2 regions of the Streptomyces sp. NPDC037290 genome follow, and region 2 is predicted to be linked to the other one. Evidence: riboswitches for the same ligand, from Rfam matches in the RefSeq annotation. Region 2 holds a riboswitch; the other holds the start of a gene.
What was found. Region 2 has a riboswitch for glycine ahead of gcvP (aminomethyl-transferring glycine dehydrogenase). Riboswitches for the same ligand answer to the same signal wherever they lie in the genome.

Region 1: it holds a riboswitch for glycine, as region 2 does, so the genes downstream of both, gcvT (glycine cleavage system aminomethyltransferase GcvT) here and gcvP (aminomethyl-transferring glycine dehydrogenase) in region 2, are expected to answer to the same signal.

The regions. Positions count from the first base shown of each region.
Region 1 covers NZ_JBVJVZ010000010.1:256,030-260,759, forward strand. The annotation lists gene ACZ7HQ_RS30845 (enhanced serine sensitivity protein SseB C-terminal domain-containing protein) at 1-407, opposite strand, end outside; gene ACZ7HQ_RS30850 (enhanced serine sensitivity protein SseB) at 578-1,369, opposite strand; gene ACZ7HQ_RS30855 (P-loop nucleotide/nucleoside kinase family protein) at 1,456-2,118, opposite strand; glycine riboswitch at 2,281-2,378, shown strand; glycine riboswitch at 2,379-2,491, shown strand; gene gcvT (glycine cleavage system aminomethyltransferase GcvT) at 2,536-3,654, shown strand; gene gcvH (glycine cleavage system protein GcvH) at 3,775-4,152, shown strand; gene glyA (serine hydroxymethyltransferase) at 4,167-4,730, shown strand, end outside.
Region 2 covers NZ_JBVJVZ010000004.1:8,204-12,933, reverse strand. The annotation lists gene gcvP (aminomethyl-transferring glycine dehydrogenase) at 1-1,897, opposite strand, end outside; glycine riboswitch at 2,071-2,165, opposite strand; gene ACZ7HQ_RS14890 (PRC-barrel domain-containing protein) at 2,285-2,656, shown strand; gene ACZ7HQ_RS14885 (DNA polymerase IV) at 2,578-3,993, opposite strand; gene ACZ7HQ_RS14880 (MerR family transcriptional regulator) at 4,048-4,692, opposite strand.

The DNA.
Region 1 (4,730 bases), on a different contig from region 2:
TGCGGGATCTCGATGCCGGGTTCGGTCAGCCGGAGTGGTCCTGCGGGCTGGCGGTCCAGGCCCGTCGCGATGCGGCGCAGGTCCAGCCAGGGGATGCCGACGCCGCCGCCCTGGGCGTGCGGGTTGAGCCAGAGGCCGTAGTGGTCGGGGTAGAGGGTGCGGGCCACGTCGAGTCCGTCGACGACCTCGTACGACCGGTTCCAGCCGCTGGCCGAGAGTTCCTGGGCGGAGGTGACGCAGGGGGCGTACTGGAAGCCGTCGACCTCCATGTTTCCGTACTGGGCGTCCGGGGAGCCGGCCTGGCCGTGCCACAGCAGCATCCAGATCTGGCCGGAGGACGGGGTGGCGAGGGCGCGCAGCAGGGCCTCGTAGGCGTCGTAGCGGCCGGGGGTGACCTGGCGCAGCATGTGCTCGACGCTGCCGCTGTGGCTCGCGCTCACCTGTCGTGCCCTTCTCTTTTTCGTGCCCCCGTGTGTGGGGACAGCTTAAGCGCCCAGTAGCCCGGGGTCCTGGGTGCGTGCGCGGGTGCGGATGCGTGGGTGGTACTCGCGCGGTTCCCCGCGCCCCCCGGGCGAACTCAGTGACCGTGCAGATAGAAGGGCCGGACGTTCGACTTCAGCCATTCGGCCACCGGGTCGTCCGTCACGTCCAGGAGGACGAGGTTGACCGGCCATGTGACCGGGACCTTGCCCAGGGCCCGGCCGAGGGCCTGCATGGGAAGGGTCCGCAGGTCGCCTTCCCACTGGGAGAGTTCCACGCCCACGAACATGACCGGGTCGGCCGTCTCGATGGCGGCCAGGCAGCGGCGGGCGGTGAGGACGACACCGGTCTCGGCGAACTCGGCGGACGCGGCGGAGAGGAAGTCGACCGGGTCGTCCTGCCAGTCGGGTTCGAAGAGACGGACCCGGCCGCCGGTGCCCGGGCCGTCGAGCGGGGTGCGGCCGGCGCGGCACAGCTCGGCCACCGCCTCGGGCGGGAGCGGGATGCCGACCAGGGCGTCGGGGTTCACCAGGATGCCGGCCTGCGGGGGCAGACCGCGGGCGAACTCCACGGCGGGGGCGATCGTGTACGACATGTGGGAGCCGGCCGCCTGGCGCAGCTGCTCCTCGGAGCTGAACACCGGGACGTACGTCTGGCCGCCGATGTCCAGCGTGGGCAGGTCCAGCGGGCCGCTGTCCGGGCCGCCGCCGCTCGGCAGCGGGATCCACAGCAGGCTGCGGCCCAGGACCTCGAGGATCCGGCCGGCCGCGGCGGGTATGCCGAGGGAGGCCGAGAGCACCTCCTCCAGCTCGTTGCCGGGCCAGCCGCCGTGGGGCTGGGGGTGCGCCTGTGCCGGGAAGTCCGCGGGAATGTCCGCCGGGAAGTCCATCTGCCTACCGCCTGCTGGGAACCACTGTGAGCAAGAAGGCTAGCGGGTACCTGTGACAGCCCCTCACCCTCCGAACGCGATCTGCCTCACCCGGTGAACTCGATCCGCTGCAGGACGTCCGCGGCCGCGCGGTCCAGCAGCACCGCCGATCCGCAGCCCGCGGGCAGCTCGCCCCGCTCGACCGCGTCGAGCAGCCGGGCGGTCGTACGGCGGTGGCGGCGGAAGGCGTAGCGGGAGACGCCCCGGCCGCGCTCGCGCTGGCCGCCACGGGCCGTCTCGGGTGCCACGTCGAGCAGGAGCAGGTGCAGGGTGCCGCCGCGGCGGCGGGCCTCGCGGGCGAGCCAGGCGCGCACCCAGGGCTGGGTGCCGCAGTCGTGGACGACGACGCCCTCCCCGCTGCGCAGGGCGCGGCGCAGCCCGGCGTAGTGGGCGAGGCGGACCAGGGGGCGGTACAGCGCGTACGGGAGCGCGCGGGGCAGGCGGGCCGCGAAGCGGTCGCGGGTGTCCTGCGAGTCGATGCGGTGACCGGCGACCGCGCGCCCCATCAGGGTGGACTTGCCGCTGCCGGGCAGGCCGGTGATCACGGCGAGGTCGCGGGGCCCGAAGACCAGGGCGCGCGGGCCGTGCCCGGCACGGTCGCGCAGGTCACGGACGACCGGGGCCGGGGCGGGAGCGGGGACGGGGGCCCGGCGCTGCCTCGGCACAGCGATGCCGGTGGTGACGGTGGCGTACACCGGGGTCCTGTTCACCGTGATCGTCCTCCCCTGTCGGCTCGGTCATCGTCATTCCCGCGATCCGTAAAGAGAAGGTAATGGACGCTGTTGGCGACGGGGTCCGCGTCCTGCCACAGGTCGGTTACAAAAGCCCGCACGCCGTGCAATGATGTGCCCGCCAACTGCATACCGGCCGTTTGAATCCGCGCGGGAGAGTCCCCAGCAGCCTTCGCTGGGGCGCCGAAGGAGCAAGTCCCTCCCTTGAATCTCTCAGGCCCCGTTACCGCGCGGGCGAGGCACATCTGAAAAGCGGGCCGCTGCGACAGTGGCCCCACCCAAGGTGCAAGCCGTGATCGTCCCCGTGGCGGTCCTGGCGAACCTCTCAGGTTCCGATGACAGATGGGGAGGAACGTTCCTCGCCCCATCCCTGTTGCCCTGGGAGACGACCGACCGATGAGCAGCACTGAACTCCGTCACACCGCGCTCGATGCCGTGCATCGCTCGCTCGGTGCGACGATGACCGACTTCGCCGGCTGGGACATGCCCCTGCGCTACGGCTCCGAGCGCGACGAGCACGTCGCCGTGCGCACGAAGGCGGGTCTCTTCGACCTCTCCCACATGGGCGAGATCACCGTCACCGGCGCCGGCGCGGCCGCCCTCCTCGACCACGCCCTGGTCGGCAACATCGCCTCCGTCGGCGTCGGCCGCGCCCGCTACACCATGATCTGCCAGGCCGACGGCGGCATCCTGGACGACCTGATCGTCTACCGGCTCGCCGAGACCGAGTACATGGTGGTCGCCAACGCCTCCAACGCCCAGGTGGTGCTGGACGCCCTGACCGAGCGCGCCGCCGGCTTCGACGCCGAGGTCCGTGACGACCGGGACGCGTACGCGCTGATCGCCGTCCAGGGCCCGCAGTCCCCCGGCATCCTGAAGTCGGTGACCGACGCCGACCTGGACGGCCTGAAGTACTACGCCGGCCTGCCCGGCACGGTCGCCGGTGTCCCCGCGCTGATCGCCCGCACCGGCTACACCGGCGAGGACGGCTTCGAGCTGTTCGTGAAGCCGGAGCACGCCGTGGAGCTGTGGCAGGCCCTGACCAAGGCCGGCGAGGGCGCCGGCCTGGTCCCGTGCGGCCTGTCCTGCCGGGACACGCTGCGCCTGGAGGCGGGCATGCCGCTGTACGGGCACGAGCTGACCACCTCGCTCACCCCCTTCGACGCCGGGCTCGGCCGGGTGGTGAAGTTCGAGAAGGAGGGCGACTTCGTCGGCCGCGAGGCGCTCCAGCGGGCCGCCGCCCGCGCGCAGGAGAACCCGCCGCGCGTCCTGGTCGGCCTGGTCGCCGAGGGCCGCCGCGTCCCGCGCGCCGGGTACGCCGTCGTCGCGGGCGGCGAGGTGATCGGCGAGGTCACCTCCGGCGCCCCCTCCCCCACCCTGGGCAAGCCGATCGCCATGGCGTACGTCGACGCGGCGCACGCGGCGCCGGGCACCGAGGGCGTCGGCGTGGACATCCGGGGCAGCCACGAGCCGTACGAGGTCGTGGCGCTGCCCTTCTACAAGCGCCAGAAGTGACACCGTCGTACCTCTGAGTCGTACCTGTGAAAGTGACGTCGGGCACATCACCGCTGCTCACGCACGTCTCCAGCAGTCCCCCCTCACCAGCACTCCCGCGCGTACAGGAGAATTCAGGCCATGAGCAACCCCCAGCAGCTGCGCTACAGCAAGGAGCACGAGTGGCTGTCGGCCGCCGAGGACGGCGTCTCGACGGTCGGCATCACCGAGTTCGCGGCCAACGCGCTCGGCGACGTGGTCTACGCCGACCTGCCCGACGTCGGCTCCACGGTGACCGCGGGCGAGACCTGCGGCGAGCTGGAGTCGACCAAGTCGGTCTCCGACCTGTACTCGCCGGTCAGCGGTGAGGTCACCGAGATCAACGAGGACGTCGTCAACGACCCGTCGCTGGTGAACTCGGCCCCCTTCGAGGGCGGCTGGCTGTTCAAGGTGCGCGTCACGGAGGAGCCGGCCGACCTGCTCTCCGCCGACGAGTACACCGCCCAGAACGCCGGCTGAGGAGTCGTAGCCCCATGACCGTCCTGAACACGCCCCTGCACGAGCTGGACCCGGAGATCGCCGCCGCGGTCGACGCCGAGCTCGGTCGCCAGCAGTCCACGCTGGAGATGATCGCCTCCGAGAACTTCGCGCCGCTCGCGGTGATGGAGGCGCAGGGCTCGGTGCTGACCAACAAGTACGCCGAGGGCTACCCGGGCCGCCGCTACTACGGCGGCTGCGAGCACGTGGACGTCGCCGAGCAGATCGCCATCGACCGGATCAAGGAGCTGTTCGGCGCCGAGTACGCCAACGTGCAGCCCCACTCCGGGGCCTCCGCCAACCAGGCGGCCCTGTTCGCGCTGGCCCAGCCCGGGGACACCATCCTCGGACTGGACCTCGCCCACGGCGGCCACCTGACCCACGGCATGCGCCTGAACTTCTCCGGCAAGCAGTTCAACGTGGTCGCCTACCACGTGGACGCCGAGACCGGCCTGGTCGACATGGCCGAGGTCGAGCGCCTCGCCAAGGAGCACCGCCCGAAGGTGATCATCGCCGGCTGGTCGGCGTACCCGCGTGAGCTGGACTTCGCCGCCTTCCGC
Region 2 (4,730 bases):
CGTCGATCTCGCCGTCCTCGGCGGTCCTGACGACGACGACCTTCATGCCGGCCATCACGGCGCTGGCGGCGTTGGTGCCGTGCGCGGAGGACGGGATGAGGCAGACCGTGCGCTGCTCGTCGCCGCGGGCCCGGTGGTAGCCGCGGACGGCCAGCAGACCGGCCAGCTCCCCCTGGGAGCCGGCGTTCGGCTGGAGGGAGACCTTGTCGTAGCCGGTGACCTCGGCGAGACGTTCCTCCAGCTCGTGGATGAGCGTGAGGTAGCCCTCGGCCTGCTCGGCCGGGGCGAAGGGGTGCAGCTGCCCGAACTCGGGCCAGGTGACCGGCTCCATCTCCGTGGTCGCGTTGAGCTTCATGGTGCAGGAGCCCAGCGGGATCATGCCGCGGTCGAGTGCGTAGTCGCGGTCGGCCAGCTTGCGCAGGTAGCGCAGCATCGCGGTCTCGGAGCGGTGCTGGTGGAAGACCGGGTGGGTCAGGTAGACGTCGGTGCGCAGCAGCGCCTCGGGCAGGGTGTCCTCGGCACTCGTGCCGAGGGCCTCGATGTCGCCCTCGACACCGAAGGCGGAGAAGACGGCGGCGAGCTGGGCCCGCTTGGTCGTCTCGTCGCAGGCGAGGGAGACGTGGTCGGCGTCGACGAACCGCAGGTTGACGCCACCCGCCCGGGCGGCTGCGACGACCTCGGCGGCCCGGCCGGGCACCCGCGCGGTGAGGGTGTCGAAGAACGCGCCGTGCACGATCTCGACACCGCCGGCCTTCAGGCCCGCGGCGAGGATCGTGGCGTACCGGTGCGTGCGCCGGGCGATGGTCTTCAGACCCTCCGGCCCGTGGTAGACGGCGTACATGCCGGCCATCACCGCGAGCAGCACCTGCGCCGTGCAGATGTTGCTGGTGGCCTTCTCCCGGCGGATGTGCTGCTCACGGGTCTGCAGCGCGAGGCGGTAGGCCTTGTTGCCGTCGGCGTCGACGGAGACGCCCACGAGGCGGCCGGGCAGGCTGCGTGCGAACTTCTCGCGGACCGCCATGTAGCCGGCGTGCGGACCGCCGAAGCCCATCGGCACACCGAAGCGCTGGGTGGTGCCGACGGCGATGTCCGCGCCCAGCTCGCCCGGCGAGGTCAGCAGGGTCAGCGCGAGCAGGTCGGCGGCGACGGTGACCAGGGCGCCCCGCTCGTGCGCCTGGTCGATGACCGGCTTGATGTCGCGTACGGCACCGGAGGCGCCCGGGTACTGGATCAGCACGCCGTTGATCTCGCGCGCGGCGACCTCGGCCGGGATGCCCTCGCTGAGGTCGGCGACGACTACCTCCACACCGGTCGGTTCCGCCCGCGTCTCGATCACGGCGATGGTCTGCGGCAGCGCGTCCGCGTCGACCAGGAACAGGCCCTTCTTGTTCTTGCCCATGCGCAGGGAGAGCGCCATCGCCTCGGCGGCGGCCGTGCCCTCGTCGAGGAGGGAGGCACCCGAGGTGGGCAGACCGGTGAGGTCGGCGACCACGGTCTGGAAGTTCAGCAGGGCCTCGAGCCGCCCCTGGGAGATCTCCGGCTGGTACGGCGTGTAGGCGGTGTACCAGGCCGGGTTCTCCATGACGTTGCGCAGGATGACGGGCGGCGTGAACGTCCCGTAGTACCCGAGCCCGATCATCGAGTCGAGGACCTGGTTGCGGTCGGCGAGCGCGCGGAGCTCGGCGAGCACCTCGGCCTCGGTGCGGGCGCCCGGCAGGTCGAGGGCGTCGGCGTTCTTGATCACGTCCGGGACCGCCGCGGCGGTCAGGTCGTCCAGCGAGCCGTAGCCGACCTGCGCGAGCATCTTGGCCCGCGCCTCCTGGTCGGGCCCGATGTGGCGCTGCTCGAACGGGATGCCCGCTTCGAGCTCCGAGAGCGGAATGCGGTGGGCGGTCATTGCGGAGGCCTCCTGGTCTGACGCGACCTTCGAAGGGCACCACGGCGCGGGTGCCCCGACGGCCTCCCCCTCTGTCATCTCAACCTGAGAGCTTCACCGGGTATCGGAGATCCCGGCTTTCACCGTCGGTGAGAGCGGTTGCCGTCGACACCCGCCCTGCTTTCCAGAGTGACCTCGTCCGTGCGGTACGTGGGCCTGAGAGATTCCGGGGAGGATTTGCTCCTTCGGCGCCTTCGACGTGGTCGAAGGACTCTCCCGCACGGGGTCAGCAGCCGCTGTCAGCCTACCAGCGAGGTCAACACCCGAGCCTTCGAGTGGCCGCCTCCCTGAATGTGCTCTTTCGTAGTGCTTACGGATGAGTTGCGACCAAGTGGAGGGAGAGGGACCGTGCAGACCGAGATCGATCCGCGCAACCTGATCGGCCGCAAGGCGTTCGACCGCAATGGCACCAAGATCGGCACCATCGACGAGGTCTACCTCGACGACGCGACCGGCGTACCCGAGTGGGCGGCCATACGCACCGGCCTGTTCTCCCGGGACGCCTTCGTCCCCCTGGAGCCCAGCGAACTGGTCGAGGGCTCCCTGCACGTCCCCTTCGACCGCGCCCTGATCAGGGACGCCCCCGACTTCGGCGTGGGCCGCCACCTCTCCCCCGAACAGGAACTCCAGCTCTACCACCACTACGGCCTCGACGTGACCCCACCCCCGTCCGTCCCGGACCACGACTTCGGCAAGCTGGCGGGATCGGAGGAGACCTGATCGCCACCTTCCGGAACCAGCGGCAACGGATCAGCGGTCTCCAGTGCGGGATCCGCGACGAAGAACGTCCGCACCCTCCCCGGAGGTGACTGCGGCGTCTCGAACCGCACGGTCACCCGCCCCAGCCCACTCCCCTGCACCCACCCGTGGCCGTACTCCGTGTGCCGTACGTCCTGTCCTGCCCGCCACTGCCGCTCCACAGCCTCCGCCCGCTCCACGACGAGCTCCGCCACGGCCTCCTGCGGTGTCTCGGTCCCCCGCGCGGGCATGGCCTGCGCGAACAAGTCCTCCTGCGTGTAGTCGGCGAGCCCGGAGACACCCACGCCGAGCAGCCGCACCCCGCCCGTGGTGTCCACGGAGTCCAGCAGCCGCGCGGCTGCCTCCCGCACGACCGCAGGGTCGTCCGTGGGGCCCCTGAGCGTCTCGGAGCGGGTGAGGGTCGAGAAGTCGTACCTCCGCACCTTCAGCACGATGGTCCGCCCGGAGAGCCCCGCCTCGCGCAGCCGTCGGACACACCGGTCGGCGAGCCGCTGCACCTCCAGGCCGATCCGCGGCCGGTCATGGATGTCCACGTCGTACGTGTCCTCGACCGACACCGACTTCGCCTCGCGCTCGGCCACCACGGGCCGCTCGTCGTGGGCCAGGGCCATGGCGTACAGCGCGTGCCCGTGCGCCTTGCCGAGCAGCCGGACCAGTTCGTCCTCGCCCGCCTCCGCCAGCTCCTCCACGGTGGTGATCCCGGCCCTGCGCAGATGGTCCCCGGTGGCCGGACCGACCCCCGGCAGGGTCCGCACCGGCAGCGGCGCCAGCAGGGCCCGCTCGGAGCCCGGCTCGATGAGCACCAGGCCGTCCGGCTTGGCCTGCTCGGAAGCGATCTTGGCGACCATCTTGGAGGCCGCGAGCCCGACCGAGCCGGTGAGTCCGGTGACCGCACGGATGTCCGCGCGCAGCTTGATCCCGGCCAGCCGCGCCGACTCCTCGTCCCAGGCCGTCCCCCCGGCCTCCAGGTCCACGAACGCCTCGTCCAGGCTGAGCGGCTCCACCAGCGGTGACAGCTCCCGCAGCAGCGCCATCACCTGCTCGCTGATCGCCCGGTACACGGAGAAGCGCGGCACCAGATAGGCGGCGTTGGGCGCCAGGCGGCGGGCCTGGGCCATGGGCATCGCCGAGTGCACCCCGAAGGCCCGTGCCTCGTACGACGCGGTGGCCACCACTCCGCGAGGTCCGAGGCCGCCCACGACGACCGCCTTCCCGCGCAGGCTCGGCTTGGATGCCTGCTCCACCGAGGCGTAGAAGGCATCCATGTCGAGATGCAGGATCGTGGGCGTGTTTCTCACATCTCCGATGCTGCACCACGGCACTGACAATGCCGGGCCTCGAAAGGGCCGGTGTCAGACCGCCCGGTTGCGGCGCCGTGCGAGCTCGTCCGCGGGGTTGTGCCCGACGAGGGTCTCCCCCGTGTCGATGCGCTCGCCGTGCAGCTGGGAGAGCGCGCTCTCCACGTCCCGCCACACCACCCCGACGGCGATCCCGAAGATGCCCTGGCCACCCTGGAGCAGGGCGTGGACCTCGTCCGGCGAGGTGCACTCGTAGACCGTGGCGCCATCGCTCATCAGGGTCATCCGCTCGAGGTCACGGAAACCGCGTTCCCTCAGGTGCTGGACGGCGCTGCGGATGTTCTGGAGCGACACGCCCGTGTCCAGGAACCGCTTGACGATCTTCAGGACGACGACGTCCCGGAAGCTGTACAGACGCTGTGTGCCCGACCCGTACGCGGGCCGGACGCTCGGCTCGACGAGCCCGGTGCGGGCCCAGTAGTCGAGCTGTCGGTAGGTGATGCCGGCGGCCGCACAGGCCGTGGGCCCGCGATAGCCGATCTCCTCGGACACCATGGACGCCGCCCCTCCGCCGTTCGGCACCGCCGTCGGCCGCTGCGGAGCGTGACCCACCGCGCTGCTGTGAACCGGGTACGGACCGCTCTCCCCCAGACCACGCACGGGAGCACCCCCAGCCGTACCGTCGCCGCTGGTTCTCACGCCGACCTCCGTCCTTGACCTGCCTTCACGACGGTAGG